4 regions of the Pseudofrankia inefficax genome follow, and region 3 is predicted to be linked to each of the others. Evidence: predicted binding sites of a transcription regulator. Region 3 holds the regulator's gene; each other region holds the start of a gene.

Region 1 (7,246 bases), 2.2 Mb from region 3:
TCGCGTTCAGGGTGTCGAAGATGGTCTCGATGAGCAGCAGGTCGACACCGCCGTCGGCGAGCGCGGAGATCTGCTCGGCGTAGGACGCCTTGACCTCGTCGAACGTGACGGCCCGGTAGGCGGGCTCGTCGACGCGCGGCGACAGCGACAGCGTGACGTTCAGCGGGCCGATCGAGCCGGCGACGAAGCGGGTGGTGCCGGTCTCGGCCGCGACCTCGTCGGCGACCTTCCTGGCGAGCGCCGCCCCGGCGAGGTTCATCTCCCGGACCAGCGGCTGCAACGCGTAGTCGCCCTGGCCGATGCTCGTCGCCGTGAACGTGTTGGTGGTGATGACGTCCGCGCCGGCCACCAGGTACTGGTGATGGACGTCACGGATGACGTCCGGCCGGGTCAGGTTGAGCAGGTCCGGGTCGCCGGTGACGTCACGCGGATGGTCCTCGGGGACGACGCCGCCGACGCGGTAGTCGGCGGGGGTCAGCCCGACGGACTGCAGCATGGTGCCGTAGGCGCCGTCGACGACGACGACCCGCTGGGCGAGCAGGTCCCTGAGCTCCTGGATCCGGCGCCCTCGCGCGGCGACGTCGTGCCCCGCTGTCAGGCTCTGGTTCACGCCGGTGCCCATCGAGACCTCCCGCAGACTGTGTGGGAGGCGCCCTTCGGGATGTGGAACCAGCCGAGCGTGGCGGGCCCCGGCTTCGTGATTCCCACCAGCAGCCGGCCCGTCGCAGCGCCTCTCGACCTGTGTTCGACCTTACCGCGTGGCCACGCCGGACCTCCAGCGACATCCGGCCCCGCACCCGACTTGCCGGGACGCGCCGCCGGACCGTCCGACCCGGCGCAGCCCGCTCGTTCCGGGCCGGTAACCAGGCCGGATGCCCCTGGCAGCCACGGGGGAAGCCCACGGCCCTGTCGCGTAGGCCACACCGGGAGGTGGGCCTAGCCCCATGGGCGACCGCGGATCGAGGGGATTTGCTGGGACTAAATCGGCCGATGGCCGGTCTTTAGCTTTGTTAAGTCCTCTGCCATGCCCACCTCGCCGTCGGGCGGGTCGCTCCGGCCCGCTGCCGCAGTCCTGAGGAGGTCCCCAGTGGTCATCGCGACGAACGACGTCGCCGGTTCGGCGCAGCCTCCGCCGCGCCCCGAGGGCGCCAGGGCCGGCAGCGGGCCGGCGCCGGCCGGTGAGCCCGGACAGAAACCAGGCGAGCGGCCCGATCCGAAGGCCACGCCCGCCGCGGCCGACCGGGTCGCGGCGGAACGGCTGCCGCGCTGGTGGGTGGAGATCCCGGCCATCGCCTCGTTGTACGGGCTGTACACCGGCATCCGAGGCCTCAAGAGCGACGATCTGGCCGGGGCCGATCGCACCGCCCGACGGCTGCTGCACCTCGAGCAGGTCACGCACCTGAACCCGGAGCACCCGCTCAACAACTTCCTCGTGCACGCCACGGTCCTCGCGGTGCCCGCCTGCTACTTCTACGCGACGCTGCACTACATCCTGACGCCCGTCGTGCTGGCCTGGATGTACCGCCGCAACCCGGCGCACTACCGGCGGGCCCGCAGCACGATCCTGCTGACGACGATCCTCGGCCTGGTCGGCTTCTGGCTGCTGCCGACGACGCCGCCGCGGCTGCTGCACGGCGCCGGCTTCCACGACACGATGGCCCAGGTCAGCGACTGGGGCTGGTGGGACGACGACGCGAGCGCGCCGCGTGGGCTCGGCGGCCTGACCAACCAGTACGCGGCGATGCCCTCGCTGCACTGCGCCTGGGCGCTCTGGTGCGGCTTCCTCATCGCACGGCACGCCCGCCGGCCGGTCATCCGGGTGCTGGGCGCCTCCTACCCGGTGCTGACGACGCTGGTCGTCATGTCGACGGGTAACCACTACTTCTTCGACGCCGTCGGCGGGATCGTCGACCTGGTGCTGGCCGCCGGCATCGTGCTGCTGGTCGGCCGGGTCGCGCGGCGGCGCCCGACTCCCGAGCCCGGTGCCGGCGCCGGGCCGGCGGCGCCCCAGCAGGCCGGCGCGCAGGTGCCCTCGCAGGGGCTGGCCGCGGTGGCGGCGCACCCACCGGGCAGGATGCCGATCGGTGGCCGACGGCCGGCCTGGAGCCCCAGGCTGGCGGCCGTCCCCGGGCCCGCGCCCGGCTGAGCGGTTCCACGAGGCGGCCCGCGTGGCGGCCCGGCCGCCGGTTCGACCAGGCTGACCCAACGAAGGGAAGCATCTCGATGTCCGACGAGGCCAGCTCCGTACTCGCGGCGCTTCGCCGCTCGCACGACCTGCTGAGTGCCGCGACGGCGGGACTCGACGGCCCGGCGCTGCGTGGGCCGTCCTACGCGTCCGAGTGGACCATCGCGCAGGTGCTGTCGCACCTCGGCTCCGGCGCCGTCATCGGCAAGCTGAACCTTGACGCCGGGCTCGCCGACGCGCCGTTCCCCGAGATGGCCGTCTTCCAGGGTGTCTGGGACGTCTGGAACGCGAAGACGCCCGAGGCGCAGGCCGCCGACGTGCTGCCCGCCGACCAGGCGCTGATCGACACCTACGCCGCCGTCCCGGCCGAGACGCTCACCGCGCTCCAGCTCCCGCTCGGGCCGATGAAGCTCGACGGGGTGACGATGATGCGGCTGCGGCTGGCCGAGCACGCCCTGCACACCTGGGACGTCAAGGTCGCGCTCGACCCGGCGGTGACGGTCGACGCCGACGCGGTCGCGCAGCTGGTCGACGGGGTCGGCCTGCTGATCGGCTTCCTCGGCCGGCCCGGCGCGGACAAGGCCGTCGTCCACGTCGTCCTGACCGAACCCGCCCGGGAGCTGGCGCTGACGGTGGGTGACGCCGTGACCCTGGCCCCCTGGGACGGCGCGACCTCCGCCGACGCGACGCTGACCGCGCCGGCCGAGGCGTTCCTGCGGCTCGCCTACGGCCGCCTCGACGCCGCCCACACCCCGGCGGGGGTCTCCGCGGAAGGCATCGAGCTGGACACCCTGCGCGCCGTCTTCCCTGGCTTCTGAGCGGCGGTCTTCCCGGTTCTCCGCGCGGCTGTCTCCCGGCCGGGGCGCTCACGGTCGGGAGAGGCGGCGCGTTCCGGGCGTCGGTCAGCACATGGCGGCTCGGTCAGCGGCTCGGTCAGCGCACCGCGGTGAGGAACGGGCTGGGTGCGCCGTGCCACGAGACGTAGAGCTGCTCGCGTGCCCTGGTGCAGGCGACGAACAGCACGCAGCGTTCCCGCTGCAGGTCCAGCGCGTGCGCGTACGGGTCCTCGTCGGCCGGCGTGACCGCGCTCGACGGGACCTGGCCCGCCCCGACGCCGGTGACCGCCAGGCAGCGGAACTCCAGGCCCTTCATCCGGTGCATCGAGCCGACGGCGACCTGGCTGCCCGTTCCCGCCTTGCGGCCCCGGGGCTTCGGCTTCGCGAGTGACCGGGCGGGCAGGCCGGCGTCCAGCAGCGCGGTGAGGGTCTCGTCGACGACGGCGTTCGTGCGCGCGGCGACGCCGATCTCGGCCGGCTCGACACCGGCGTCGATCCAGCCGCGCACGACGTCGATGAGGCCCTTGGCCTCGTCCGACGGCGTCGGCGCCCCGGCGAGGACCGGGCGGCGGCCGTGCAGCTCGGAGCGATAGCCGGCGATGCTGTCGAGCCCACCGTCCAGGTCGTCGATCCGCTCGTCACGCAGCATGCCGAGGCTCCAGGCGAGGATCTCGGCGGTCGTGCGGTAGTTGACGGTCAGCCGGCTGGCCCGGCCGGTGACGACGATCCCGTGGTCGCGCAGGCTCGCCCGGTGGCCGTAGATGCGCTGGTGGGCGTCGCCGGCGAGGAACAGGTCGTTCTCGGCGGGGGCCACGGCGGCGCGCAGCAGCCGCCACTGCGCCGGGCTGAGGTCCTGCGCCTCGTCGACGACGACATGCCGGAACGGCCGGCGGCCCGCCGCGTCGGGATGGTGGCCGAAGAGGTTGGGTGCCACGGCGCCCTGGTCGAGCAGCCGAGTCGCCTCGGCGCAGACCAGCGCGTGGGTGAGGACGCCCTGCTCGCGCAGCCGGGCCTCGAACGCCTCGACGGCCGCCCAGACCCGGCTCCGCTGCGCCGCCGTCAGAGGTTTGCCACGGCCGGCCCTGGACGCCGCCTGGTAGCCGGCGAGGTCGTTGATCCCGTTGCCGAGGATCACCTGGCGCCATTCGTCGGCGACGAACCGGTCCCCGAACGCCAGCCCCCGCTCGTCGATGAGCTCCTTCCAGAGGTCACGCTCGTCGTCGCCCTGGATGAGCGGCGGTGGCGCGCCGTGGACGGACCGCCAGATCTGGTTGGCGACCTGGTCGACGGTGCGGACCGCGACCCGGTCCCGGATGGCCGCCTCAGCCTCCAACAGGGCCAGGTTCGTCTGCAGCGTCGCGGTCAGGGTCCCGGTGAAGGTCGTCAGCAGGACCGGCCCCGCTCCGGCGGCGGCCAGGTGGCGGGCCCGGTGAAGCGCGACAACGGTCTTGCCTGTGCCTGGGCCGCCGGTGACCCTTGCCGGCCCGCGATACCGGGCGTGGGCGACCTTGAACTGGACCGGATGCAGGTAGACCCGCCACAGGTCGAACGGGTGGTTGAGCACCTCGAGAAGCTCGGCCGGCCCGGAGACCAGCACCACCCGGTCCTGGCTGCGTTCCACGGCGGCGGCCACGTCATCCGGGTCGAACGCGCCGGCCCCGACGGTCGCCGGGCTCACCGGCTCGTCCGGCCCGCTGACGGTCAGGACGGCCGCGGCGATCTCCTGCCAGACGTCGTCCGGCGACAGGCCGGCGGCCAGGCCGTAGAGCACGGTCCACTGGCTTTCGGGCAGGAAGGCCTGCGCGGTCTCCAACTGGGCGAGGTCGGTGACGGCTCGGGCGAAGGCGAGGGTCTGCTGGTCGATGCCGAGCCGGCGCAGCGTCGTGGCGTCGACGTCGGCGAACAGGGGACGCGTCCCGCCGCGCCCGCGCCGCGCCGATCGGTCCAGCTCGGGCAGCGTGGCGTCCAAGGCGACGCTGTCGCGGATCTCGATGCGGCCGGTGGCCGAGTTCACCGACACCCTGCGGCGCTGGGCCCAGGCATAGGCCTCCTCGTGCGGCAGCACCTTCAGCAGCGTGTAATGGTCGCCGTGGTCCGGTGCGAGGACGACACCGCGCCAGAACTGGTCAATTCGGATGGTGCGCAACCGGTCGTCCCGGGCATTGCTGATCTTCTCCAGGTGCAGGCCGGCATGGGTGGCCTGCTGAAACTTCGCGAATGTGTCGGAGACCTTTTGTTGAACGGGCTTGTCGAGTCGCGCGAAGTCCAACAGGAAGTCCTTGTCGATGCCCAGCCGAGCCACCGCGCGTCCCCTTTGGTCTCGTCATCGGCAGGTCCACGCCCGGCGCGGATCAGCCTGCGGGCAGGACCTCATGACGGCCATCGCGCGCCGATCCGGGCGGGTTCCCTGAGACCATACGAGCGGAACCCTCGTTTCCCCACCGGACGTGCCATCTCAGTCAACGTCGCTGTCTGATCAAGCGATTCGGCACGCAGTTCCCCGGGTCTCCGGTCCGTGCCGGTCCACCGTGGTCCGCGCCGCTTGACAGCCGGTGACCCGCCCAGACCCGTCCTCGGCCCGCATGTCACGGACGCACGGATCGAACACATGTTTGATAGCCTGGCCGGGTGGCTGGCACCCCGTTTCAGGCGTCACTCCTGGACACGGCGGCGTCGGTGGAGATCGGCCCTGTCGCGGCCGGGCTGTCCCGGCGCCCGCTGGCCGGCGGCGCCTGGGTCGACGTCCGGCGGCGCTGGGTGACGGGGGCGGACTCCCTGTTCGAACGCCTGCGCGCCGAGGTCCCGTGGCGGGCCGAACGGCGGCCGATGTACGACCGGACCGTCGACGTCCCGCGGCTGCTGTCCTTCTACGCGGCGGGTGAGCCACTGCCCGACCAGGCCCTCGACGAGGCGCGGCGGGCACTCGACCAGCACTATGCCGCCGAGCTCGGCGAGCCGTTCACCACCGTCGGGCTCGCCTTCTACCGGGACGGCCGCGACAGCGTCGCCTGGCACGGCGACCGCCTGGGCCGCGGCTCCACCCACGACACCATGGTCGCGATCCTCGTGCTCGGCGCCCCGCGAACGCTGCTCCTACGCCCGCGGCCAGGCACTCCCCCGGCCCGGACCGGTTCGCGCTCCGCCCCCGGCGGCCCGGCGGCCCCCAGCCTCTTCACCGGCGACCCATCGGCCATCACCAGACCGCCCGGTGCCGGCGCCTCGACCATCAGCCCGACCGGACTCAGCAGCCCTTCTGGCGCCGGAGGCGCGGCCACCACGATCCGGTTCGAGCTGGGCCATGGCGACCTGCTCGTGATGGGTGGCTCCTGCCAACGGACCTGGGAGCACGCCGTCCCCAAGACCGCCCGCCCCGTCGGCCCCCGCATCAGCGTCCAGTTCCGCCCCCACGACGTCCGCTAGCGCCGTGACCGCCAGGTCCGCCCGTCCTCTTGATCGCAGTTTTCGCCCTCTGGTGGCTACGAAACAGGCCCGGTAGGGACCACCGGAGGGCTAAAACGGCGATCAGGAGACACTCGGAAACGCCACAGGACCGACGCGAACGCCTCGGGCATGGTCCTGCCCGGGCCTCATTCAGCCGGGTGATTTACCATGGAATGGGGCCGGAGCGGCTGATGAAAGGCGCCAGCCTGGTCGTGGCGGTGCAGGCCTCGACAATCGCGTCGGATCCCTCGGTCACGGTCTGGAATCCGGAGAAGCCGTTCAGGTCGGTGGCCGTATAGCCGGGGTCGACGACCGTCACCTGGATGTCGGGCAGCGACTTCGCGTACATCGTCGCGACCATGTTCAGGGCTGCCTTCGACGACGGGTAGACCAGGCCGTGCAGCGTCGACTCCAGGCGGTCCGGGTCGTTGGTGATCCCGAAGGAACCCATCCCGCTGGACACCATCACCAGGCGGGGCGCGGCCGACTCGCGCAGCAGCGGCAGGAACGTGTGGGTCATCCGCACCGGGCCGAGCAGGTTCACGCCGAACACCCCGAGGAAGTCGGCGGGCACGGTCTCGGCCGGCGCCTTGCGGGTTCCGGCGATGCCGGCGTTGTTGACCAGCACGTCAACACCGGTGCCGGAGGCGCGGACGGTCTCCAGCGCCGACGCGACCGAGTCATCGCGGGTCACGTCCAACGCGAGGACCCGGACGTCGGCGCCGGGCTGCTCCGCGGTGATCTCTGCCGCCGCCGTCTTGCCGCGGTCGGCCTCACGGGCGCC
Region 2 (7,246 bases), 1.5 Mb from region 3:
AGAACGATCACCGCACCCCGCGGAACGCGCACCGCAACCCGCGGAACGCGCACCGCAACCCGCGGAACGCGCACCGTCCCGCGGAACGCGGGCGGGACGGGCACCGCGGAACGCGGAACGCGCACCCGTGGAGCGCGGCACTGCCCGTGGTACGCGGGCGGGACGGGCACGGCTGACGTTCGCTGACGTGCACCACCCTGCATGCGCAGGCGCCACCCAACCCGTCCCGCCGTACCCCCGGAGCAATCGCGCGTCCAGAGCCCGGCGCCGCGGACGACCAGCCCGCTCGGCGGAACGCGGCCGACCCAACGACGGGCTCCCTGAATCCTGGAGACACGACGCGGGCACCGCCAACGATCTCCGCGTTCCGCGGAACGGTCGGCGCGCGGACGCCACGGAGGCCCAAGGCTTCGTCGGAACGTCAGCCAGCCGGCCAAACGATCTCCGCGTTCCGCGGAACGCCAGACGACCTCCTCGTTCCGCTGGAACGGGTGCCGCAGACGATCCTCGCGTTCCGCGGAACGCGGCCGAGCCCACCGACGGACTCACCCCGTCCGGTACGCGCTGCGCGCAGGCGCGGCGGATCGCCCGCTCCCTGGCGCAACTCGCCAGCCAACAGCGGTGACGATCTCCGCGTTCCGCGGAACGCGACCGAGCCACGAGCGAACTCACCGACTCCTGGGCCGATCTGCGCGCAGATGCGACAGATCGCCGCGTTCCCGGAACGCCCCGCCAGCCGACACCGATCACGATCTCCGCGTTCCGCGGAACGCGACCGAGCTGGCGTCGCCACGGCCCAGTCCGGCGACCGCCCACGCGCTACCGTCGCCCAGCCGACGCCGGTAACGATCTCCGCGTTCCGCGGAACGCGACCGAGCGACGAGTGCACTCACCGACTCCGGGCCGCCTGCACACGGAGGCGGCTGAGCTCCGCGTCGGCGGAACGCGACCGAGTCACAGTCGACTCTCCCTCCGGAGAACACGTTGCGCGGGCGCGGGACGATCTCCGCGTTCCGCGCGGAACGCGCCGCGCCGCGCCGCGCCGCAGCGGGCCGGGGCGGGGCGGGGCGGGCACGGCGGAGCGCCGCGCTGCGCGAGCGGCCGATGCTGACGCCGGGCCGGTTGGAGGACGGGCATCGATCAGGCAGCGTCTCGACCGACGAGGGTGGTGCGGTGCCAGCGGTCACTGTCGAGGCCCCAGCGGTCACCGTCGTGATCTCGGTGGCCGCGGTGATCTCGGTGGCCGCGGTCGCTGCGCGGCGGGGGTTTGGGGCGGGCCCGCGGGCCGGCCCGGGGCCCGTCAGGCCCGGGTGGTCGGGCGGTTCAGGGCGTACACGATCACGGGCTTGTCGAACAGGATGCCGTGACGGAGCACGGAGAAGCCCAGCCGCTGCGCGACGCGGTGGGAGGCGGCGTTCTCCGGGTGGATGTAGGCGGCCAGGTAGTTCTCGGTCAGGTGCTCGAAGGCCCAGTCGATGCAGGCCTGGGCCGCTTCGGTGGCGTAGCCGCGGCCCCACGCCTCGGCGCGCAGGGTCCAGGCCATCTCGACCTCACCGAACTCGTCCCAGAACTGCGGGCCGATCCGGCCGACGAACTCGCCGGTCGTCTTCAGGTGCACCGAGAACAGTCCGTGGCCCCGGTCCGCCCACTGTTTTTCAACTGTCTCCAGCCGGACCAGCGCCTGGTCGCGGGTGTAGGTGCCAACGAAGCGGTTGACCCGGTCGTCGGCATGCAGTGCCAGGAAGGCGTCGACATCCGCCAGCCGCAGCGGACGCAGCACCAACCGGTCCGTCTCGAGCACGGTGCAGACCTTTCGCCGTGGACCTCTCCTGGCGCCGGGCGGCGACCGTGACCGACGCGTTCAGCGTCGGCGACGCCACGGTATTACGCCCGGTGTCGCCGCTGTCCGGGCCGGCTGGACGCCTCTGTCAGGAACTCAGGCGGCGGTAGCGGGTGAAACGACGCACGCCCTCGGCGGCCGGGCGGCCGGAGCAGGGCCGCAGAACCTCCTCCAGGCGGGCCCGGGCCGCTGCCTGGTCGAGATGCAGGCCGATCGCGACCAAACCGTCGGGACCGTCGGAGGAAGGCCTTGCCGCGACGTGGATCTGCGGCCCGACGATGTTGACGACGAAACCGCGCGGGCCTCGCCCGGTGTCCACCGTCACGGTGCCCTTCAGGCGGTAGGCCCCCGCCGGCGGGTCCTCCAGCAGGTCGACCAGCGGACCGGGGTCAATGGGGCCGGTAGCCGGCACCGTCACCGCGTGGACGTGCCGGTGGGACTCCTCGCCCGGGTCCTGCCTGGCCGCGGCCGCGAAGGGGAGCTCGTCGACCGGGTCTTCCGTGGTGGCGGCGTCGAACACGAGTGCGGGGTCGACCCGCCCGTGGGTCGTGTCGACGAGGTGGGCGCGGGGGTTGGCCTCGCGTACCCGGGCGGCGATCCGGGCCACCGTCTCAGCCCGGACCTCGGTGGCGACACGGTCGGTCTTGTTGATCACGACGAGCGAGGCTGCCGAGAACCTGGCCGGCGGCGGCCCACCGCTGTCGACGGTGTCGAAGTAGGCGGCCGCGTCGATCACGTCGACCAGGCCGCCGGGGCGCGCGCGCCGCACGCCGCTGAACTGGATGAGCCGGGCCAGGGCCGGGGGGTCGGCGACGCCGCTGGCCTCCACGAGCACCGCGTCCAGCCGTAGCCGAGGCTGGGTGAGCTTCTCCAGCGCGTCGTCCAGGCCGTCCGTGTCCGGAACGCAGCACACACAGCCGCCCGTGATCGCGGCCGGCTCGTCCACCTGGCCGGTGATCAGGGCAGCGTCGACGTTGATCGCGCCAAAGTCGTTGACCACCACCCCGATGCGCGCCCCCGGCGCCCGGAGCAGGTGGTTGAGCACGGTGGTCTTGCCCGCGCCCAGGTACCCCGTGAGCGCGATCACCGGCACCCGTTGGCCCATCCGCCGCCTCCTCCCGCGCCAGCGCCAACCCCGCGCGGCGGTGCGGGACCGGCGAAGTGCCCGTACTTGACGAGAAGCCTAGTTGGCCATGTCGACAAAGCGGGAGTAATGCCCCTGAAAGGCAACGGTCACGGTGCCGGTCGGGCCGTTTCGGTGTTTTGCGATAATGAGGTCCGCCTCGCCGGCCCGCGCCGATTCCTTTTCGACGGTGTCCTCACGGTAGAGGAGGATGACGGCGTCGGCGTCCTGCTCAAGCGAGCCGGACTCACGGAGGTCCGAGACCTGCGGCCGCTTGTCCGCCCGCTGTTCCGACGCCCGGTTCAGCTGGGATATGGCGACGACCGGGATCTCCAGCTCCTTGGCGAGCAGCTTGAGCGACCGGGAGATCTCGCTGACCTCCTGTTGGCGGCTCTCCACCCGCTTCGGCGAGGACATCAGCTGAAGGTAGTCCAGAATGATCAGGCGCAGGTCGTTGCGTTGCCGCAGCCGGCGGGCCTTCGCCCGGATCTCCATCATGGTCAGGTTCGGGCTGTCGTCGATGAACAGCGGCGCCTCGGCCACCTCGCCCATCCGCCGAGCCAGGCGGGCCCAGTCCTCGTCGGTGAGCCGCCCGGTCCGGATGTTCTGCAGGGAGACCCGAGCCTCGGCGGAGAGCAGGCGCATGGTGATCTCCATGCGGCTCATCTCCAGCGAGAAGATGACCGACGCCATGCCATGCTTGATCGAGGCCGCCCGGGCGAAGTCCAGGCCCAGGGTCGACTTACCGACCGCGGGCCGAGCGGCGACGATCCAGAGCTGTCCGCCGTGCAGGCCGTTCGTCAGCTCATCAAGGTCGGCGAAGCCGGTGGGGACACCGGTGAGTGCACCCTCATGCCCGGCGATCGCCTCGATCTCCTCGAGCGCCGGATTGAGCAGGTCCCCGAGGGGGGCGTAGTCGTCGGTGCCCCGACGCTCGGTGACGTCGTAGACGGCGGCCTGGGCGCGGTCCACCAGAGCGTCGACGTCATGGGCCGGCCCGTAGGCGAGCTGGACGATCCGCGTGCCGGCCTCCGCGAGCCGGCGCAGTACGGCCTTCTCGGCGACGATATGGGCGTAGTAACCGGCGTTCGCCGCGGTCGGCACGCTGGAGATAAGGGTGTGCAGGTAGCCGGCGCCGCCGACCCGTTCCAGGAGCTCACGCCGGCCCAGCTCCGCGGCGACGCTCACCGTGTCGGCGGGCTCGCCGCGGCCGTAGAGGTCGCCGACGACCTCGAAGACGGTCGCGTGCGCCGGGCGATAGAAGTCGGTCGCCCGGAGAACCTCGACGACGTCCGCGATCGCGTCCTTCGACAGCAGCATGCCGCCGAGCACGCTCTGTTCGGCCGGGATGTCGTGCGGGGGCGTCCGGTCGAGCTCCAGCGGCTGACCGCCACCGCGCGAGATGTCGGTGACCGTCACCCGCCTCACCCCTGTCCTCGATCATCCCGCGCCGATGCCCGCACTGGCCGTCTCGGGCCGCCCCGACGCACCGAGCGGAGCTGCCGCCCGGACGTTCCGTTCAGCGGAGCCGCCCGGGCCTGTCGCCCGAGGAGGCCGCCCCGCCGTCCGCGCCGGCCGCCCGTTCGGACCGAGCCCGCTCAGACCGAGCCCGCTCAGACCGAGCCCGCTCAGACCGTCGCACAGCCCGAACCCAACTATCGAACAAATGTTCGAGGTAAGGCGGCCCGTTGTCAAGGAGACACCCACGAGGGACCGCGCACCGCCCGGGACGGCGAACGCACGTACGACCGAACGCCGACTTTAGGGGCTGGCAGGCACGCCCGGCAAAAAGTTATCCACAGACTTGTGTGGATAACCTGTGGGCAACGCCGGTAGTACCTGGGGAAAGACTCGGGACGACGACTGATGAGCTGTGGACGGCTAGGTCACGTTCCGTTCAAATTTCCCCGCTGGGCTGGTCATCTGCCCTCAGGCCCTGTGGACAGAGAAAAGTCCGCCGAAACCCGCGAACGAATCGTCTGCACGACGAACACAACCCATGCGTGGGCACTGGCGGCGGCCAATCGGGCCCGGAAACGGCACTGCCCGGTGCCTCGACAACCGCGCGAGACGGTTGTCGAGGCACCGGGCAGTGGTGGAGCGACGGCCGAGCGGGGCTCCGGGCCCGCTGACCCGAAGGCTGAGAACCCGACGGCCGAGAACCCGAAGGCTGGGGAACCCGGAGACCCGGACCCGGACCGTGAATCAGGCCGCGGAGACGCGGACCGTCACCTGGGCGGTCACCTCGGGGTGCAGGTGCACCGCGACGGTGTGCTGCCCGAGCGACTTGATCGGCGAGGTCAGCTGGACCTTGCGCTTGTCGAGCGCAGGGCCACCGGCCCGGGTGACCGCGTCCGTGACGTCGCCGGCCGTGATCGAGCCGAAGAGCCGGCCCTCCTTGCCCGCGCGGCTGACCAGCGTGACGCTCAGCGCCTTGAGCTGCTCGGCGATCTCCTGCGCGTGGCCGAGGTCGCGGACCTCGCGGGCCGAGCGGGCCCGCTTGATCTGGTCGACCTGACGCTCGACACCGCGAGTCGCCACGATCGCGAACTGCTTCGGAACGAGGTAGTTACGGCCGTAGCCGTCGGCGACCTCGACGATGTCGCCGGGGCTGCCGAGGCCGGGCACCTCGTGGGTGAGAACGAGCTTCATGTCGGCGTCACCCTCCTCAGCGAGCGGTCGAGGTGTAGGGCAGCAGCGCCATCTCGCGGCTGTTCTTCACCGCGATCGCGACGTCGCGCTGGTGCTGGCTGCAGTTGCCGGTCACACGGCGGGCACGGATCTTGCCACGGTCGGAGATGAACTTCCGCAGCAGCGACGTGTCCTTGTAGTCGATGTACTCGGTCTTGTCCTTGCAGAAAACGCAAACCTTCTTCTTGGGCTTGCGCACAGCCGCCTTGGCCATGTGTGCACTCCTAGGTTCAGACAAACGTCATGAGGGCGCGCAAGAGCGCGCAACGGGCGCCGCGCACCCGTGGACACCGTGGGTGGTGCCTAGAACGGGGGCTCGTCCGAGTAGCCGCCGGCCGACTGCGACCAGGGATCGTCGACGGCTCCACCGGAGTAGCCGCCACCGGACGAGGAGCCGCCCTGGCCTCCACCCCGGTAGCCGCCACCGCCGCCGGCACCACCAGCGCTGGCGCCGCCGGCACCACCGCTGGGGCCGCCACCGGAGTAGCCGCCACCGTCGAAGCCGCCGCCACCGCCCGGGCCGCCGCCGCGCGCGGCGCGAACGACCTTGGCGGTCGCGTACCGCAGCGAGGGGCCGATCTCATCGACGTCGAGCTCGATGACAGTGCGCTTCTCACCCTCGCGGGTCTCGAAGGTGCGCTGCTTGAGGCGGCCCTGGACGATCACCCGGGCGCCCTTCTGCAGCGACTCCGCGACGTGCTCGGCCGCCTGCCGCCAGATCGAGCAGCGAAGGAACAGCGCTTCGCCGTCCTTCCACTCGTTGGTGGCGCGGTCGAGCGTGCGCGGGGTCGACGCGACGGTGAAGCTCGCGACAGCCGCCCCGTTCGGGGTGAACCGCAGCTCCGGATCGCTGGTCAGGTTGCCGACAACCGTGATGACGGTCTCACCGGCCATGGCTTGTGCCCCCAGTCCCGCAAGGCCTGTGGTTGGCCTCGATTGACACGGTGTTAAGCGGCGACCGGCCGACGGGCGGCGCGCGGCTTCTTCGCTTCCGGCAGTCGGATGACCTTGGTGCGGATGACCGACTCGTTGAGCGTGAGCTGCCGGTCGAGCTCGGCGACCACGTCCGGCTCGGCGTGCAGATCGATGACGGCGTAGATGCCCTCGTGGCTCTTGCGGATCTCGTAGGCGAGCCGGCGCCGGCCCCAGACGTCGACCTTCTCGACCGCGCCGCCGCCGTTGCGGACGACGCTGAGGAACTGGTCGAGGGACGGGGAGACAGTGCGCTCTTCGAGATCGGGGTCGAGGATGACCATGAGCTCGTAATGACGTGCCAAGGCTGAACCCACCTCCTGTGGACTCGGCGGCCGCGGGACGTACCCGTGGCAGGAGGACGGTGCTGTACCGACGGACGAACCACTCGAACGAGCGGCTCCGCCGGCAGAGCAGACGCTCGGCACATCGTTGGCGGCCCAGCCGTAAGGCTGAGGTTCTGAAGCTGACGTCCTACAGCTGACGTCCTACCCCTGGAGCCACGAAGATGTGCCGACGACACCCGGTATAGGAGCGGGCGTCACGTCGCGTCGAGCTTACTCGACGTGTCGGACGATCTGACGCTCGCCGCCTTGGGGCCGCGCGGCGGAGTGCGCCGG
Region 3 (7,246 bases):
CCACCTGTTCTCGGCCTTGCCGGCCGTTCGCGCTGGGACGCACCGTGAGGACTACGCGGGGTGCCGCCCACGTCCGGCGACTCCCACGAAGTACCGGTATAACTATCACGGTACGACGGATCGGGGGTGCATGGCCCCTCCCACCGGACGGGCAGCAGCGGCGGGCCGAGGGGCGGCCCCGTACGATCGCGGGGTGCGGTTTGTCAAGGGGCAGGGGACCGGGAACGACTTCGTGATCGTGCCGGACCCGGACGGTGAGCTGGAGCTGACCCCGCGCCTGGTGCGTGCGCTGTGCGACCGGCGGTTCGGCATCGGCGCCGACGGCGTGCTGCGGGTCGTGCTCACCGCGGCCGAGCCGTCGGCCGCCGGGCTGGGGAATTCCTGGGCCGCGGATCTCCCGGACGGGCGGCGCGCGCCCGCCGAAAGCCGCACGGCCCGACCGGCGGGAGCCGGCGGCGCCCGGTGGTTCATGGACTACCGCAACGCCGACGGGTCGATCGCCGAGATGTGCGGCAACGGCCTGCGCGTCTTCGGCCGCTACCTCGTCGACGCGGGCTACGAGCGGGCCGGGCTGATCCCGGTCGCGACGCGCGCGGGGGTGCGCCTGGCTGACGTCCCCAATGAGGGCGACGTGACGGTCGAGATGGGGCCCCCGACGATCGGCCCCCTCGGCGCGGAGCGCGTCTCCATCGCCGGCCGGACCTTCGAGGCCACAAACGTGTCGATGGGCAACCCGCACGCGGTCTGCTTCGCCGACGACCTCGCCGAGGCCGACCTGAACGCTCTCGACCTGACCCGACTGCCCCAGGTCTCCCCGGCGGCCTACCCGACCGGCGCCAACGTCGAGATCGTCATCGGTGCCCCGGACGCCGTGCGGATGCGGGTCTACGAGCGAGGCGTGGGCGAGACCCTGTCCTGCGGTACCGGGGCCTGCGCCGTGGCGGTCGCCGCGGCGACCAGGGCCGGTCGGGGCCCCGGGACGGTGATCCCGGTCGACGTCCCCGGCGGGCGGGTCACGGTGCTGTGGGACAGCGATCAGGTACGGCTACGCGGCCCGGCCGTGCTCGTCAGCGAGGGCCTGCTGCGTTCCGACTGGCTTGCCGCCGCCCAGGCTGGCTCGGCGGAGCCTGCGCTGGCCGGTCGTCCCACCTGACGATCCGCTCGGCGCTCGGCCATGGCCTGGCCCGTGACGGCGGCCTGATCCGTGCCGGTGGCCTGGTCCGTGACGGTGACGTGGTCCGAGAACCGAAAACCCGTCGCGGGGGTTGGCTGGGCGTGGCACGCTACCGGCACCGGCGATGTGTAGCACCTCCCGCTCCGGCGGGGCGCGAACCGCCGGGGGCCGGGAACCGCGGAGCAGGCGATAACAGACCGCGGAACCAGGCCGCATGGGAACAAGGCCCACAAAGGGCCCTCGGCATCACCCGTCCCGGATGTACATCCTGGACAACTGGAGCGAACGGTCACCGCGTGGAATTCGGGTGCGGGTCCGTCGCGTTGGAACGGACGGTATGAGTCTTCCAGCTGAATCCACTCCCAACAGCCCGGTCCGCCGGCCCGCTGCCACGCGAGGCGACCGGAACCCTTCTGACGCGGTGGCCCGGGTGCTGGCCACCGACAACGCCCTTGAGGACGCCGCCGACAGCGGCGAGATCACTTTCACGGGCCTTGGCTTCTACGACGACGCGGGCGACGAGCTGGCGGTCGAGGAGCGCGGCGCGCTGCGCCGGATGCAGGGGCTTGCCACCGAGCTCACCGACGTCACCGAGGTCGAATACCGGCAGCTGCGGCTGGAGCGGGTCGTCCTGATCGGGGTCTGGACGGTCGGCACGATCGTCGACGCCGAGACGTCGATGGCCGAGCTCGCCCAGCTCGCCGAGACCGCGGGCTCGGTCGTGCTCGACGCGCTGGTCCAGCGCCGGGACAAGCCGGACACGGCGACCTACGTCGGCTCCGGCAAGGCCAAGGAGCTGGCCGAGGTCGTCCGCGCGGCCGGAGCCGACACGGTGATCTGCGACGGTGAGCTCACTCCCGGCCAGCTGCGCCAGCTGGAGGAGGTCGTCAAGGTCAAGGTCATCGACCGGACCGCGCTGATCCTGGACATCTTCGCTCAGCACGCGACGTCCAAGGAGGGCAAGGCACAGGTCGAGCTGGCGCAGCTGCAGTACATGCTGCCGCGCCTGCGCGGCTGGGGTGAGTCGATGTCCCGGCAGGCGGCCTCCGGCGGGCGCGCGCCCATCGGTACCCGCGGCCCCGGTGAGACGAAGATCGAGACGGACCGCCGCCGGCTGCGCGCCCGGATCGCCAAGCTGCGCCGGGAGCTGCGCGAGATGGAGACCGTCCGCGAGACGAAGCGCTCGTCCCGCAAACGCGGCGAGGTGCCGTCGGTCGCGATCGCGGGCTACACCAACGCGGGCAAGTCCTCGCTGCTCAACCGGCTGACCGGCGCGGGCGTGCTGGTCGAGGACGCCCTGTTCGCCACGCTGGACCCGACGGTGCGCCGCGCGACCCTGCCCGACGGCCGGGCGTTCACGCTCACCGACACGGTCGGCTTCGTGCGCCACCTGCCACACCAGATCGTCGAGGCGTTCCGCTCCACGCTGGAGGAGGTCGCCGACGCGGACCTCATCCTGCACGTGGTCGACGGCTCGCACGCCGACCCGGTCGGGCAGCTCTCGGCGGTGCGCGAGGTGCTGAACGACATCGACGCCGGCGACGTGCCCGAGCTGGTCATCGTCAACAAGACCGACATCGCCGACAAGACGACGGTGGCGGCCATCAGGCGGGTGGCACCGGACGCGGTCTGCGTCTCGGCCAGGACCGGGGCGGGGATCGCCGAGCTGGTCGAGGCCCTCGCGACCCGCGTCCCGCACCCGCAGGTCGAGGTCGACGTCGTCGTCCCCTACAACCGGGGCGACCTGGTCGCCCGCGTTCACGAATCCGGCGAGGTGCTCCACCAGGGGCACAACGCCACCGGTACGGAGCTGCGCGCGCGCGTCTCCGCCGCCCTCGCCGCCGAACTGGGCGCCTACCGCGCGCCGGCGCGAGTCTGATTCGATCGTGCCGAGACCGGCTCCGCTAGTCCGCCTCTCGGCGGACGGGCGGGGCCGGTTTCGGCGCACGTCCTGACCGGTTCGCCACCGGAGCGAGATCGGCGCGAGCCCGTCAGAGGTCGGCCTGCGCCGTCCAGAGAGCCGAGATCGGAACGGCGCGCAGGCGTGGGCCGAAGGGCAGGACCTCGGGACCGGCGTAGAGCACATATCCGGCGTGGAAGCGGTCGCCGATCTGGTCGGCCAGCCGGCGCAGGCCGCGGAAGTCTTCCGTGCGCACGGTCTCGGCGGCCTTCACCTCGACCCCGACGATCTCACCGGACGCCCGCTCGAGCACCGCGTCGACCTCGTTGCCGTCCCGGTCCCGGTAGTGGAAGAGCGAGACCGGCTCCTGGGCCCAGGTCAGCTGTCGGGCCAGTTCACCCAGGACGAAGTTCTCGATCAGCGCGCCGACGTTCGCGGTCGGGTGAGACGCCCGCCGCGGCGACATACCTGTCAGGTGTCCGGCGAGGCCGGAGTCGACGAATATGATCTTCGGTGTCGCGACAGCTCTGGTGGTCAGGTTGTTGGACCAGGCCGGAATCCGCTGAACGACGTAGGAGAGCTCCAGCGCGGCCAGGTGTCTGCGGACGGTGGTCGCCGGCACCGCGAGGTCGTTGCTGAGCCGGTTCGGAACGAGAAGACCGCCTGCCGTTGCCGCCAGTGCCTGAACAAGCTGGCGCAACTCCGCCGTCCGTTCGATCTCGGATATCTGGCGAATATCGCGTCCGATGAGGTCCGAGATGTACGACTCGAAGAACCGGGCCCGCCGACGCAGATCCTCACGGCGCACGGCCTCGGGGTAACCGCCGCGCAGCGCCCGCTCGACATAGTCGTTCCGATCGAGGGCGCCCGGGGCCAGCAGCGGCTCGTCCCGCGCGAAAACGGCATCGACGAACGCGTCTGGGCCGCCATCGATCTCGCCCTGGGCGAGCGGCCATAGCTCCACGGTCTCCGACCGGCCCGGCAGGATGTCCGGAATGCCCTTCATTCCCCACAGGCGCGCGGACCCGGTGAGGAGGTACCGCCCCGGACGGGGGTCTCGATCCACCTTCGACTTGATCGCGAGCAGGAGATCCGGGGCTCGCTGGATCTCATCGATCATCAGCAGCCCGTCCGCGTTGACGAAGCCGGCAGGATCCGCCAGGGCCGCGGCTCGCACCGCGTCATCGTCCAGGTAGTAGGTTCGCGCCTCGCCGTGTGCGTCCACGGCGAGACGCGCAAGCGTGCTCTTTCCGACCTGGCGCGCGCCGTTCACGACGACGACGCGCGTATCCGCCAGCGCGGCGGACACCAACGCCTCCGCGTGCCTGGGGAAAAGCTCACGTCTCAGCTGCGACACCGCCACCACCGCCGTCCCTCGCCACCACGCCGCCAGCCGATTCTCTCATGATCGACGGTCGATCTGCCGCCATGGTCACGGTCGATCTGCCGTCATGATCACGGTCAATCTGCCGGGCGTGGCGCGGTGGATCCGGTACGCGGAGCCATCCGGTCGGGGCGCTTGGCGGTGGAGCGTCCGGTGGCGCGTGCCCGCGCTGTTCCGGACGCTCCGTCGCGCCTCAGTCGGGTCTAGACCCGCCGCATGACCGCGACGACGCGGCCGAGGATGGTGGCGTCGTCGCCGGCGATGTCGTGGAACGCGGGGTTCTCCGGCTGCAGCCAGACATGGCCGTCGTCGTGGCGGCGGAACCGCTTGACGGTCGCCTCGCCGTCGATCATCGCGGCGACGATCTCGCCGTTCTCGGCCACCGGCTGCTGGCGGACGGCGACCAGGTCCCCGTCGCAGATCGCCGCGTTGATCATCGACTCACCGACGACGCGCAGCAGGAACAGCGTGCCCTCGCCCACGATCTCCCGGGGCAGTGGCAGCACGTCCTCGACGGCCTGCTCGGCCAGGATCGGACCACCGGCCGCGATCCGGCCGACCAACGGCAGGTAGGCGGTGGCCGCGGTGAGCTGGGCGTTCTCGTCGTCGTCCGCGCGCACGTCGTCGTCCGAACCGAGGGTGTGCACCCGCAGCGGCGTCCGGCCCTTGCCCGCGGCGAGGTCGGGCCGGGTCTTCGGGAGCGGCCGGATCGGCGCCTCGCCCTCGGAGGTGACCACCTCGATCGCCCGCGGCCGGTTTGGGTCCCGGCGCAGGAAACCCTTGTCCTCCAGCATCTTCAACTGGTGCGCGACGCTGGACGTGCTGGTCAGCCCTACCGCTTCGCCGATCTCCCGGACGCTCGGCGGGTAGCCGCGACGCTCGACGGCGTCACGGATCACCTCGAGGACCTTCCGTTGCCGGGTGGTGAGACCCTGTTCGTCGACGGGCCCGTCGGGGAAGTCGCGCACGGTCCCACCGGCTTCGCCGCGGCCGGCGGACGGGCGACCGGCCCTGCGCGGTCCCCTTCCCTGCGTGGTCATGGCGTGGGCACTCCTAGCCTCGAGGTCATGGCGACCGTTCTCCTTCGTCGAGCTCGTCGAGCGAGGCTCGACATCGGGGGACCCGGAGCGCCTCCCGGCGTGTCCGGATCGAACGCCCGACAGGCCGGCCCACCGGCACCGAGGCCGGCGAGCCCGACCGGAACGGGCGCCTCAGGTTTCGGCGCCGCAGCCCGGCCACGCCGCCCCACTGGACCCGACGTCCGGGGACGCCTGCGCCGGGACTCCCGTCACCGGGACCCGGCGCTTCAGGGACCCCCGCGGTTCAGGGACCCCCGCGGTTCAGGGACCCCCGCGGTTCAGGGACCCCCGTTCTGCGGGGACCCCCGCCGTTCGGGGAACCCGACGTTTGGGAGACATCTGGGTGAAGCTGGGCGTGTGGATGAAGCTGCGCGCGTCATGCCTGATCGTGATGACCGTAGCCGGACGACGACGGAATCTCAAACACGCGTTCGAGCGTGTCCGGGTAGCTTGCCGGGCTTATGCGTGTAAGAATCGACCATCAGTTCGAACGACACCCTGCCCCAGTACCGGCCACCGCCGCATGTTGACCTTGAGTTAGCGTCGTCGGTGGTCCGCGATGTCTGCCCGGGGAACATCTCCCCGGACCCCCGAGTTGGTTGAGCTTCGCTCGACGAGCGCAGCCGGGTCGCTGGCCCGGCCGCTAGGAGGTTGGCGTGACGAACCCGCGTGGGGCCACGACGATCCCGGGCCGCCCGGCCCCGGTAGGTCCCGACGGTGCCCAAGTGATCAGTCTTCCCGTGCCGACGCGCCGGCGCCCTGGGCGCGCGGCAGCGCCCGTGGCCCCGGTACAGAGCCCGCTGGCGCGGGCGGCGGCGGCCGAGCATCCCGTCGCCGGTGTCCGGCCGGCGCGCCGCCGAACCCGTCGCGAGTCCCAGGCCGCGCCCGCGCTGCGGCTCACCGCCCGCGGCCGCGTCGTGGCCGCCTTTGTCATGGGCCTGGCGCTCTGGGGTGCCGCGAGCGGCATCTGGCTCGGCGTGACCTGGCTCCTCGCCACCACCGGCCACTGACCCAGGCGTTTCGCGGTCTCCGGTCGGCCGGGTGTCATACCCGGATGGCGATCTTCTGCCGGTAATGGGCTGCTGGTCGACCATGATCGCGAAGTTTGTATGAACTCTGGCGATTGATGTGCGATTGGCGCCCTTTCTTGATGGACGGTGCGTGATCGTGACCTCCACGGTTGAGGGCCAGCCGCCGATGATCGCCAGTTTGGGTATGGAATCTCGCGTTGGCGGATGATCCGCAAGTGAACGGCTGATCCATGCGGCGGCCCTGAGTCGTTTACTGTCGGGCCTGCTACCAGCCGTGTCCGGCGAGGCTTACGGCGGCGGGCGAGGAACGCGGGCGTGAGGCGACGCTGGCGTTGTGATACCCCCGTCCCGACTGCCCACCGGCGCCGAATCGCGCGGTGAAGCCGAGACAGAGCATTCCCCGCGGACCGTGGGGAGAGCCCACGTGCCGACGCTGGCCCATCGGTGCTGGTGATCGCGGATTTGGCCCTCGGATGGTCGGGGAAGAGGCCTGGTCGCGACCAGGGGAGGGCTAAAACGGCGATCAAGGACGGGCCGCGGGGTCTGAAGGGGCGCGACCCACTGCGCCAAGCGTGGCCACCACCGCCACTTCGCGGATCACGGCCATGTGGATCTTCATCTGGCCTCCGAAGATCCACGGCATGCGGTCTAGCTGTCGGGTCGTGACGGTGATCGCGG
Region 4 (7,246 bases), 2.6 Mb from region 3:
TCCGCTCCCGCTCGGCGAACGCGGCGAGCATCGCCTCGGCCCGGTCGCCGATGCCGCGTCGGGGGGTGTTGAGGATGCGGCGCAGGTTGACCGTGTCGGACGGGTTCGCCAGCACCCGTAGGTAGGCGAGCAGGTCCCGGATCTCCTTGCGCTCGTAGAAGCGCACCCCGCCGACGACCTTGTAGGGCAGGCCGACCCGGATGAAGATCTCCTCAAAGACCCGGCTCTGCGCGTTGGTCCGGTAGAAGACGGCGACGTCGGCGTACCGGGCGAGCTTCTCGTCGGAGAGCCGGTCCACCTCCTCGGCGACGAACGCGGCCTCGTCGTGCTCGTTGTCGGCGACGAAGCCGACGATCTTCTCGCCGTCGCCGGCGTCGGACCAGAGCCGCTTCGGCTTGCGCTGGGTGTTGCGGGCGATGACGGCGTTCGCCGCGGACAGGATGGTCTGGGTGGAGCGGTAGTTCTGCTCCAGCAGCACCGTCTTCGCGCTCGGGAAGTCCTCCTCGAACTCGACGATGTTGCGGATGTCCGCGCCGCGGAACGCGTAGATCGACTGGTCGGCGTCACCGACCACGCACAGCTCGGCCGGGCCGGGCAGCCCAGGGTCCGCTGGCCCGGCGGCCAGGAGCCGGCCGGGTGCCCGGCCCGCTGTCGACCCCCCGCCACCGACCAGCTCGCGGATGAGCACGTACTGGGCGTGGTTGGTGTCCTGGTACTCGTCGACGAGGACGTGCCGGAACCGGCGGTGGTAGTGCTCGGCGACGTCCGGGAACGCCTGCAGCAGGTTCACCGTCGTCATGATCAGGTCGTCGAAGTCCAGCGCGTTCGCCTCGCGCAGCCGGCGCTGGTAGAGCGCGTACACCTCGGCGACGGTCCGCTCGGGGTGGCTGGAGGCCTTGGCCTGCGCGGTCTCGTGGTCGACCAGCTCGTTCTTCAGCGTGCTGATCTGGGCGGCCAGGCCCCGGGCCGGATGGCGCTTGGAGTCGAGGTCGAGGTCGCGGCAGACCAGGGTGATCAGCCGCTGGGCGTCGGCGGCGTCGTAGATCGAGAACGAGCTGCCGAACCCGAGCCGCTTCGACTCGTTGCGCAGGATCCGCACGCAGGCCGAGTGGAAGGTGCTCACCCACATGGCCCGCACCCGGCCGCCGACGAGCGCGCCGACCCGTTCCCGCATCTCGTTCGCGGCCTTGTTGGTGAACGTGATCGCGAGGATCTCGCCGGGGTGCACGTTGCGGGCGGCGAGCAGGTAGGCGATCCGGTGGGCGAGCACCCGGGTCTTGCCGGACCCGGCGCCGGCGACGATCAGCAGCGGCGACCCCTCATGGACCACGGCTGCGCGCTGCTGCGGGTTCAGCCCGGCCAGCAGCGCGTCCGGGTCGAGCCGGGGGGACGCCCGGCGCTCCGGCTGGTGCGCCGCGGCCGGCTGCCCGGACCGGGGGGCACCGGCCAGCACCGCCGGGGCGAACAGGTCGTACGAGTCACGCGGCTCGGACGATGCCCCACCGGCGCCGGGAACGGTTTCGTCGTCGAAAAGTGTGCTCATCAGTCCTCGATCATACGTTCGAGTTGCCGGCCGCCGGAGTGGGGTGCTGTCGGCGTTTCCGGCTCACCGCCACTATGCCTGCCTGGTCCGACATCACCCACAGCGGCGGACCCGGCACTGCTGTCGTGGCACGGACGATCGAATCCGGGTGGGGCATCCGGCGAACGCTCCAGGAAGCCTCCGAGGCCCGCTACGAACCGCCGGAATGCTGGCAATAGACCCAATGTCGGCCGATCCCGGGGTGCGGAGCGCGGGGTATTGGTCCGGGCGTCCCGTGGCCGTTTCTTCGGTAAAGCTGACCTTCTTAACCAGATGAGGAGACCTTTGCCGTCGGCGCAGGGCGGACCGGCATCTTGCCTTGGCGTCGTTTTGGCCCCGAACATCGCACCAACCATGCGCGAACGCCGAGAAGACAACGCCCTCAGAGGCCCTGTGCGCTCGAAGCCTTACTGGCCCACCTCAAGTGTGGTCCCGCTGAATTCACTCATGCGCCCCGTCTCAGATCGCGGCCCATTCGGCACCACACCGTAGGACCGACGCTCCGCCCGCCTCGGCCAGGACCCCGGCCCTGGGCAGGGGCTCCCCGCGCGTCTTAGTCGAGGTCGCGACCCTGGACGGGCTGATCCGCATCGTCCGCGCCCACCTCGATCCAGCGTTGGCGAGGGCGCTCAGCGCCCGAGCCGGCGGAGCGGTCGCCGGGCGCGTAGCGCCCGGCGACCGCTCCGCCCTATTCCCACTCGATGGTGCCCGGGGGCTTCGAGGTGATGTCGTAGACGACGCGGTTGACCTGCGGCACCTCGTTGACGACCCGGTTGCTGATTCGTTCCAGCAGGTTGGCCGGCAGCCGGGCCCAGTCGGCGGTCATCGCGTCCTCGCTGGTCACGGCGCGCAGCACGATCGGATGGCCGTAGGTGCGCTCGTCGCCCTGGACGCCGACCGAGCGGACGTCGGCCAGCAGGACGGCGAACACCTGCCAGATCTCGCGTTCCAGCCCGGAGCGGCGGATCTCGTCGCGCACGATCTGGTCGGCCGCCCGGACGATCTCGAGGCGTTCGGGCGTGACCTCGCCGATGATCCGCACCGCGAGGCCTGGCCCCGGGAACGGCTGCCGCCAGACGATCTCCTCGGGCAGGCCGAGCTCCTCGCCGAGCCGGCGGACCTCGTCCTTGAACAGGGTCCGCAGCGGCTCGACCAGGCCGAACTGCAGGTCGTCCGGCAGTCCGCCGACGTTGTGATGCGACTTGATCTTCGCGGCGTCGGGGGAGCCGGACTCGATGACGTCCGGATACAAGGTGCCCTGGACCAGGTACTCGATCCGGCTGCCGGCGGCCTCGGCGCGGGCCTCCAGATCGCGCGCGGCCTCCTCGAACACCCGGATGAACTCCCGGCCGATGATCTTGCGCTTCTGTTCCGGGTCGGTGACGCCCGCGAGGGCCGCGGCGAACCTGTCCGCCGCCTTGATGTGCACCAGCTCGACGCCGGTCGAGGCGACGAAGTCCCGCTCGACCTGCTCGGCCTCGCCGGCCCGCAGCAGGCCGTGGTCGACGAACACGCACGTCAGCGCGTCGCCGACGGCGCGCTGCACCAGTGCCCCGGCGACCGCCGAGTCGACGCCGCCGGACAGCCCGCAGATCAGCCTCGCGCCGCCCACCTGGGCGCGGACCGCGGCGACCGCCTCGTCGACGATGTTGACCATCGTCCACGCGGGCCGGGCACCCGCGCCGTGCAGCAGGAACCGGCGCAGCACCTCCATGCCGTGCTCGGTGTGCAGCACCTCCGGATGGAACTGCACGCCGAACAACCGCCGCCCGAGGTCCTCGAACGCGGCGACCGGCGTGGACCGGGTGTTCGCCGTCACCGAGAAGCCGGGCGGGGCCGCGCTCACCGCGTCGCCGTGCGACATCCAGACCTGCTGCTCGACCGGCAGGCCGTCGAACAGGAGGCCCGGCCGGGTGACCGAGAGTGTGGTCGCGCCGTACTCGGCCGTGTTGGTCCGGTCGACGGTGCCGCCGAGCGCCTGCGCCATCACCTGGTGGCCGTAGCAGATGCCGAGCACGGGAATGCCTGTGTCGAACAGCGCCGGGTCCACCTGGGGCGCGCCGGGGGAGTAGACCGACTTGGGGCCGCCGGAAAGGATCACCGCGCTCGGCCGGCGGGCGAGCAGTTCGGCCACCGGCGTATTCCATGGCACGATCTCCGAGTACACATGGCACTCGCGCACCCGTCGGGCGATCAGCTGGGCGTACTGCGCACCGAAGTCGATGACGAGGGCCGTGTCGTAGCCCGGGTGCGTCGGCTGTGCCTGGCTCGTGGAGCCCTGGCCTGCGGCTGCGTGCTGCCCGGCCGGAGCGTTCTGGTCGAATTGTGCGTTTTGACCAGAAGAAGCGGGCTGACCTGATCGCGAGGCCGTCGGGCGGTTGGGCGGGCGGTTGGGTGCGCTCACCTGCCAAGTCTACGGAGCAGCGCCACCGGTCGGCCGCCGCCGGCGCGTCGCCCGCCGGAACACCGGACCCGCGACGGGCACGGGGTGGCGCGTCCGGATTGCCAGATCGCGCGCATGTTAACAATACGTATCTGGCCTGAAACTCTCGGAAACATCTTCCGATGAAGGTCGGCCATCTCGATCACATGGCTTCCAAAGCACTCCGGACGGTTATCGAGATCCGTCGCGGTGGTGACGCTGACGGCATCCCTCCGGTCTTCCTCGGTGGCGACCGTGCGTCGCACCCGTGATGTTCCGACGGCTGCGTGCCACCTACCCGGCGTGGGCGGGCCTCATGAAGTGCGCATCAGGCACACAACTCGTAGCTTCGTAGTACGTGGCGTAAGGTAGCCACCTTTCGAGCGCGAACTCGGTACCGCTATGGTGCCGACCGAGGGACATCCGGGTCCGATACCGGGCCATCCCCAGAACGCCCTGTTCCGGGGGGCCGGCGGAGAGGTTGCGAAGTACGTGCGCAGACAACCGATGGCCAGCAGCACGGGCATCGCCGCAGACCCGATGCCGATGCCGGCGCCGGGCGCTCCCGTCGTGGAAGACGGGGGCCGCGGTGAGCGCCCCGTTGTGGCTCGACCCCCCGACGGAGGTGGCGGGAGTCGCGGTGGCCGCGGCGTCCTGTCCAACCCGTCGAGCTGGCGGGTTCGTACCAAGCTGATCGCGATCCTCGCGATCCCGGTCGTTGCGATCATCGTCAACGCCCTGATCGACGCGAGTTCGGTGCTCACGAGTACCCGGGACATCAACCGGGTCTCGCACCTGATCACCATCGACCGCTCCGCGCTCGACCTCGCGTACAACGTCGAACTTGAGCGCACCTTCACCGCTGAATATGTGGCCCTGCGCGCGGTCAACCAGGCACCAGCCTCCGACCCGGTCGTGGCCCGCCAGAAAGCGGTCGACGCCTCGTACAAGGCCTACCAGGACGTGGCCAACGGCAAGCGCGGGTCGTTCAGCCCCCAGGTCAACGAGGCGCTCGACGCGGTCGCGACCGGCCTTGACGGTCTGCCGACCAAGCGCGCGGCCATCGGCAGGCTGACCGACCCGGTCTCGGTCATGACCTCGTACGACTCCATGATCGAACCTTTGATCGACCTCGTCGGCCTGATCCCACAGGGCAACGACGACCGGCAGCTGGACAGCTCCGTCGACGCGACCCTGCACCTGGTCCGGGCGACCGACCTCCTCGCTCAGCAGCAGGCCCAGATCAACACCTACCTGGTGTCCGAGCTGCCATTCACCAGTGACGAGTTCCGGTCGGTGCTGAGCACCGACGCCGAACGCAACAACGAACTCGACCAGTTTGACAAGTCCGCGTCGCCGGCTCAGAAGACGCTGTATGAGCAGGCACTCGACCCGCGCCTGAACAACGACGTTTTCAACACCCTGAAGAACACTGACCGGGTGCTCAACTCGACGGTCTCCAAGCCGCTCAACGACGGACAGATCGACCAGATCGAGTCCACGAAGTGGCTGCAGAACACCCGAGCCATGATCACGGTCAGCTACAGCGTCGCCAACGGCATGCTGGATCAGATCAACTCGCGGGTCGGAACCCTGCGGCGCGGGATCGAGCGGCAGGCGATCTTCTCCGCCCTGTTCACCGTCCTGATCCTGGCCGCCGCGCTGATCATCACCTTGGTGGTCGCGCAGTCGCTGATCCGCCCGCTGTTCGCCCTGCGAACCGCGGCCCTCGACATCGCCGAGCGAAGACTGCCCGACGCCGTCCGAAGACTGCGAGACTCGTCCGAGCAGGTGATCGACGACGAGGTCGAGACGGTCGGTATCGACACCGACGAGGAGATCGGCGAGGTCGCCCGGGCGTTCGACCAGGTTCACCACGAGGCCGTCCGGCTGGCGTCCGAGCAGGCCGTGCTGCGGAACAACGTCAACGCGATGTTCGTCAACCTGTCTCGCCGCTCCCAGGGCCTCGTCGAGCGCCAGCTGCGCCTCATCGACGACCTGGAGAACCGCGAGCAGGACCCGGACCAGCTCGCCAACCTGTTCAAGCTGGACCACCTCGCCACCCGAATGCGGCGGAACAACGAGAGCCTGCTGGTTCTCGCCGGTACCGACACCGCTCGGCGCTGGACCCACCCGGTCCCGCTCAACGAGGTCGTCCTCGCGGCGATCTCCGAGGTCGAGCAGTACACCCGCGTCAAGCAGACGACCGCCGCTCCGGTGTCCATCGCCGGTAACGGTGTCAGCGACGTCGTCCACCTGATCGCGGAGCTGCTGGAGAACGCGACCTCGTACTCCCCGCCGGCGACGGACGTCGTCGTCACCAGCCACTCCCTCGGCCCCGGTGCCGGCGCCATGATCGAGATCGTCGACATGGGCATCGGCATGCCGGCCAAGGACCTGGAGCGGGTCAACGAGCGGCTCGCGAACCCGCCGGTCGTCGACGTGTCGGTGTCCCGGACGATGGGCCTGTTCGCGGTCGGTCGGCTGGCCGGCCGGCACGGCATCCGCGTCCAGCTGCGCGAGTCGCCTTCCCGCGGCATCACCGCGGTGATCCGGCTGCCAGCCAAGCTGGTCACCGGCGACGCCGTGGGCGGCGGGACGGGCCCGGGGTCGCAGCGGCCGGGTGCGTCGGCGGCCATCGGCCGGCCGGGCGCTGACACCGGGTCTCGGCCGGGCTTCGGAGCCCCCGGTACCGGTGCGGGCCGGCCCGAGCTGGGTGCCGGGTCGGGAGGCCCCGCGACCGGCCCGGTCCGCCAGGCCTTCGGCGGCCCGCAGCAGTTCGGCCCCGGCCAGGAGAACGGCCGCGGCCGGCAGCAGCCAGACGGGTACGAGGACCAGGACGAGCGGTTCGGCCCGCCGAGCGGCGCGCTGCCCGCCATCGACCCCGGTCGGTTCGGGCCCCCGCCGCTCGCGATCGGCCCCGGCAGCCAGCAGGGCGGCCCGAGGACCGGCCCGGTGCCGCTGCCGGCTCAGGAGCAGCCGCGGTACACCGAAGAGGACACCCAGCGGTTCGGCCCCTTCCCGGGCATGCAGCCGGGGACCGGCCCGAGCCAGCAGCGTGGCTACCAGCCCGAGCGCGAAGAGCCCCGGCCGGACGAGCCGCGGTACGACGAGCCTCAGTTCGAGGAGCCCCGGTTCGACGGGCCCGGGTACGACGACGATCGGCGTGGCCCGCGGACTGGCCCGGTCGACCTGCGGGAGTCGTGGAGCGGTGAGTTCCCGGCGCAGCGCCCGGTCAGCCC

Evidence for each region. The regulator LexA, encoded in region 3, represses DNA repair genes until DNA is damaged. The targets are predictions, from matches to a motif close to CGAACNNNNGTTCG.
Region 1: the regulator LexA is predicted to act here: its motif matches at 5,623-5,636, upstream of FRAEUI1C_RS14910 (alpha-ketoglutarate-dependent dioxygenase AlkB).
Region 2: the regulator LexA is predicted to act here: its motif matches at 4,623-4,636, upstream of dnaB (replicative DNA helicase).
Region 4: the regulator LexA is predicted to act here: its motif matches at 1,551-1,564, upstream of pcrA (DNA helicase PcrA).

The regions. Positions count from the first base shown of each region.
Region 1 covers NC_014666.1:3,623,072-3,630,317, reverse strand. Annotated here, with positions in the region: gene metH (methionine synthase) at 1-622, opposite strand, end outside; gene FRAEUI1C_RS14925 (phosphatase PAP2 family protein) at 1,088-2,146, shown strand; gene FRAEUI1C_RS14920 (maleylpyruvate isomerase family mycothiol-dependent enzyme) at 2,224-3,003, shown strand; gene FRAEUI1C_RS14915 (UvrD-helicase domain-containing protein) at 3,119-5,323, opposite strand; gene FRAEUI1C_RS14910 (alpha-ketoglutarate-dependent dioxygenase AlkB) at 5,650-6,441, shown strand; gene FRAEUI1C_RS14905 (SDR family NAD(P)-dependent oxidoreductase) at 6,626-7,246, opposite strand, start outside.
Region 2 covers NC_014666.1:8,751,743-8,758,988, forward strand. Annotated here, with positions in the region: gene FRAEUI1C_RS35525 (GNAT family N-acetyltransferase) at 1,301-1,801, opposite strand; gene FRAEUI1C_RS35530 (CobW family GTP-binding protein) at 1,929-2,945, opposite strand; gene dnaB (replicative DNA helicase) at 3,024-4,382, opposite strand; gene rplI (50S ribosomal protein L9) at 5,169-5,615, opposite strand; gene rpsR (30S ribosomal protein S18) at 5,632-5,868, opposite strand; gene FRAEUI1C_RS35550 (single-stranded DNA-binding protein) at 5,958-6,548, opposite strand; gene rpsF (30S ribosomal protein S6) at 6,602-6,931, opposite strand; gene FRAEUI1C_RS35560 (hypothetical protein) at 7,184-7,246, opposite strand, start outside.
Region 3 covers NC_014666.1:1,436,058-1,443,303, forward strand. Annotated here, with positions in the region: gene dapF (diaminopimelate epimerase) at 194-1,153, shown strand; gene hflX (GTPase HflX) at 1,605-3,053, shown strand; gene FRAEUI1C_RS05755 (ATP-binding protein) at 3,166-4,431, opposite strand; gene lexA (transcriptional repressor LexA) at 4,662-5,498, opposite strand; gene FRAEUI1C_RS05765 (hypothetical protein) at 6,263-6,547, shown strand.
Region 4 covers NC_014666.1:7,618,611-7,625,856, reverse strand. Annotated here, with positions in the region: gene pcrA (DNA helicase PcrA) at 1-1,543, opposite strand, end outside; gene guaA (glutamine-hydrolyzing GMP synthase) at 2,271-3,986, opposite strand; gene FRAEUI1C_RS30700 (nitrate- and nitrite sensing domain-containing protein) at 4,407-7,246, shown strand, end outside.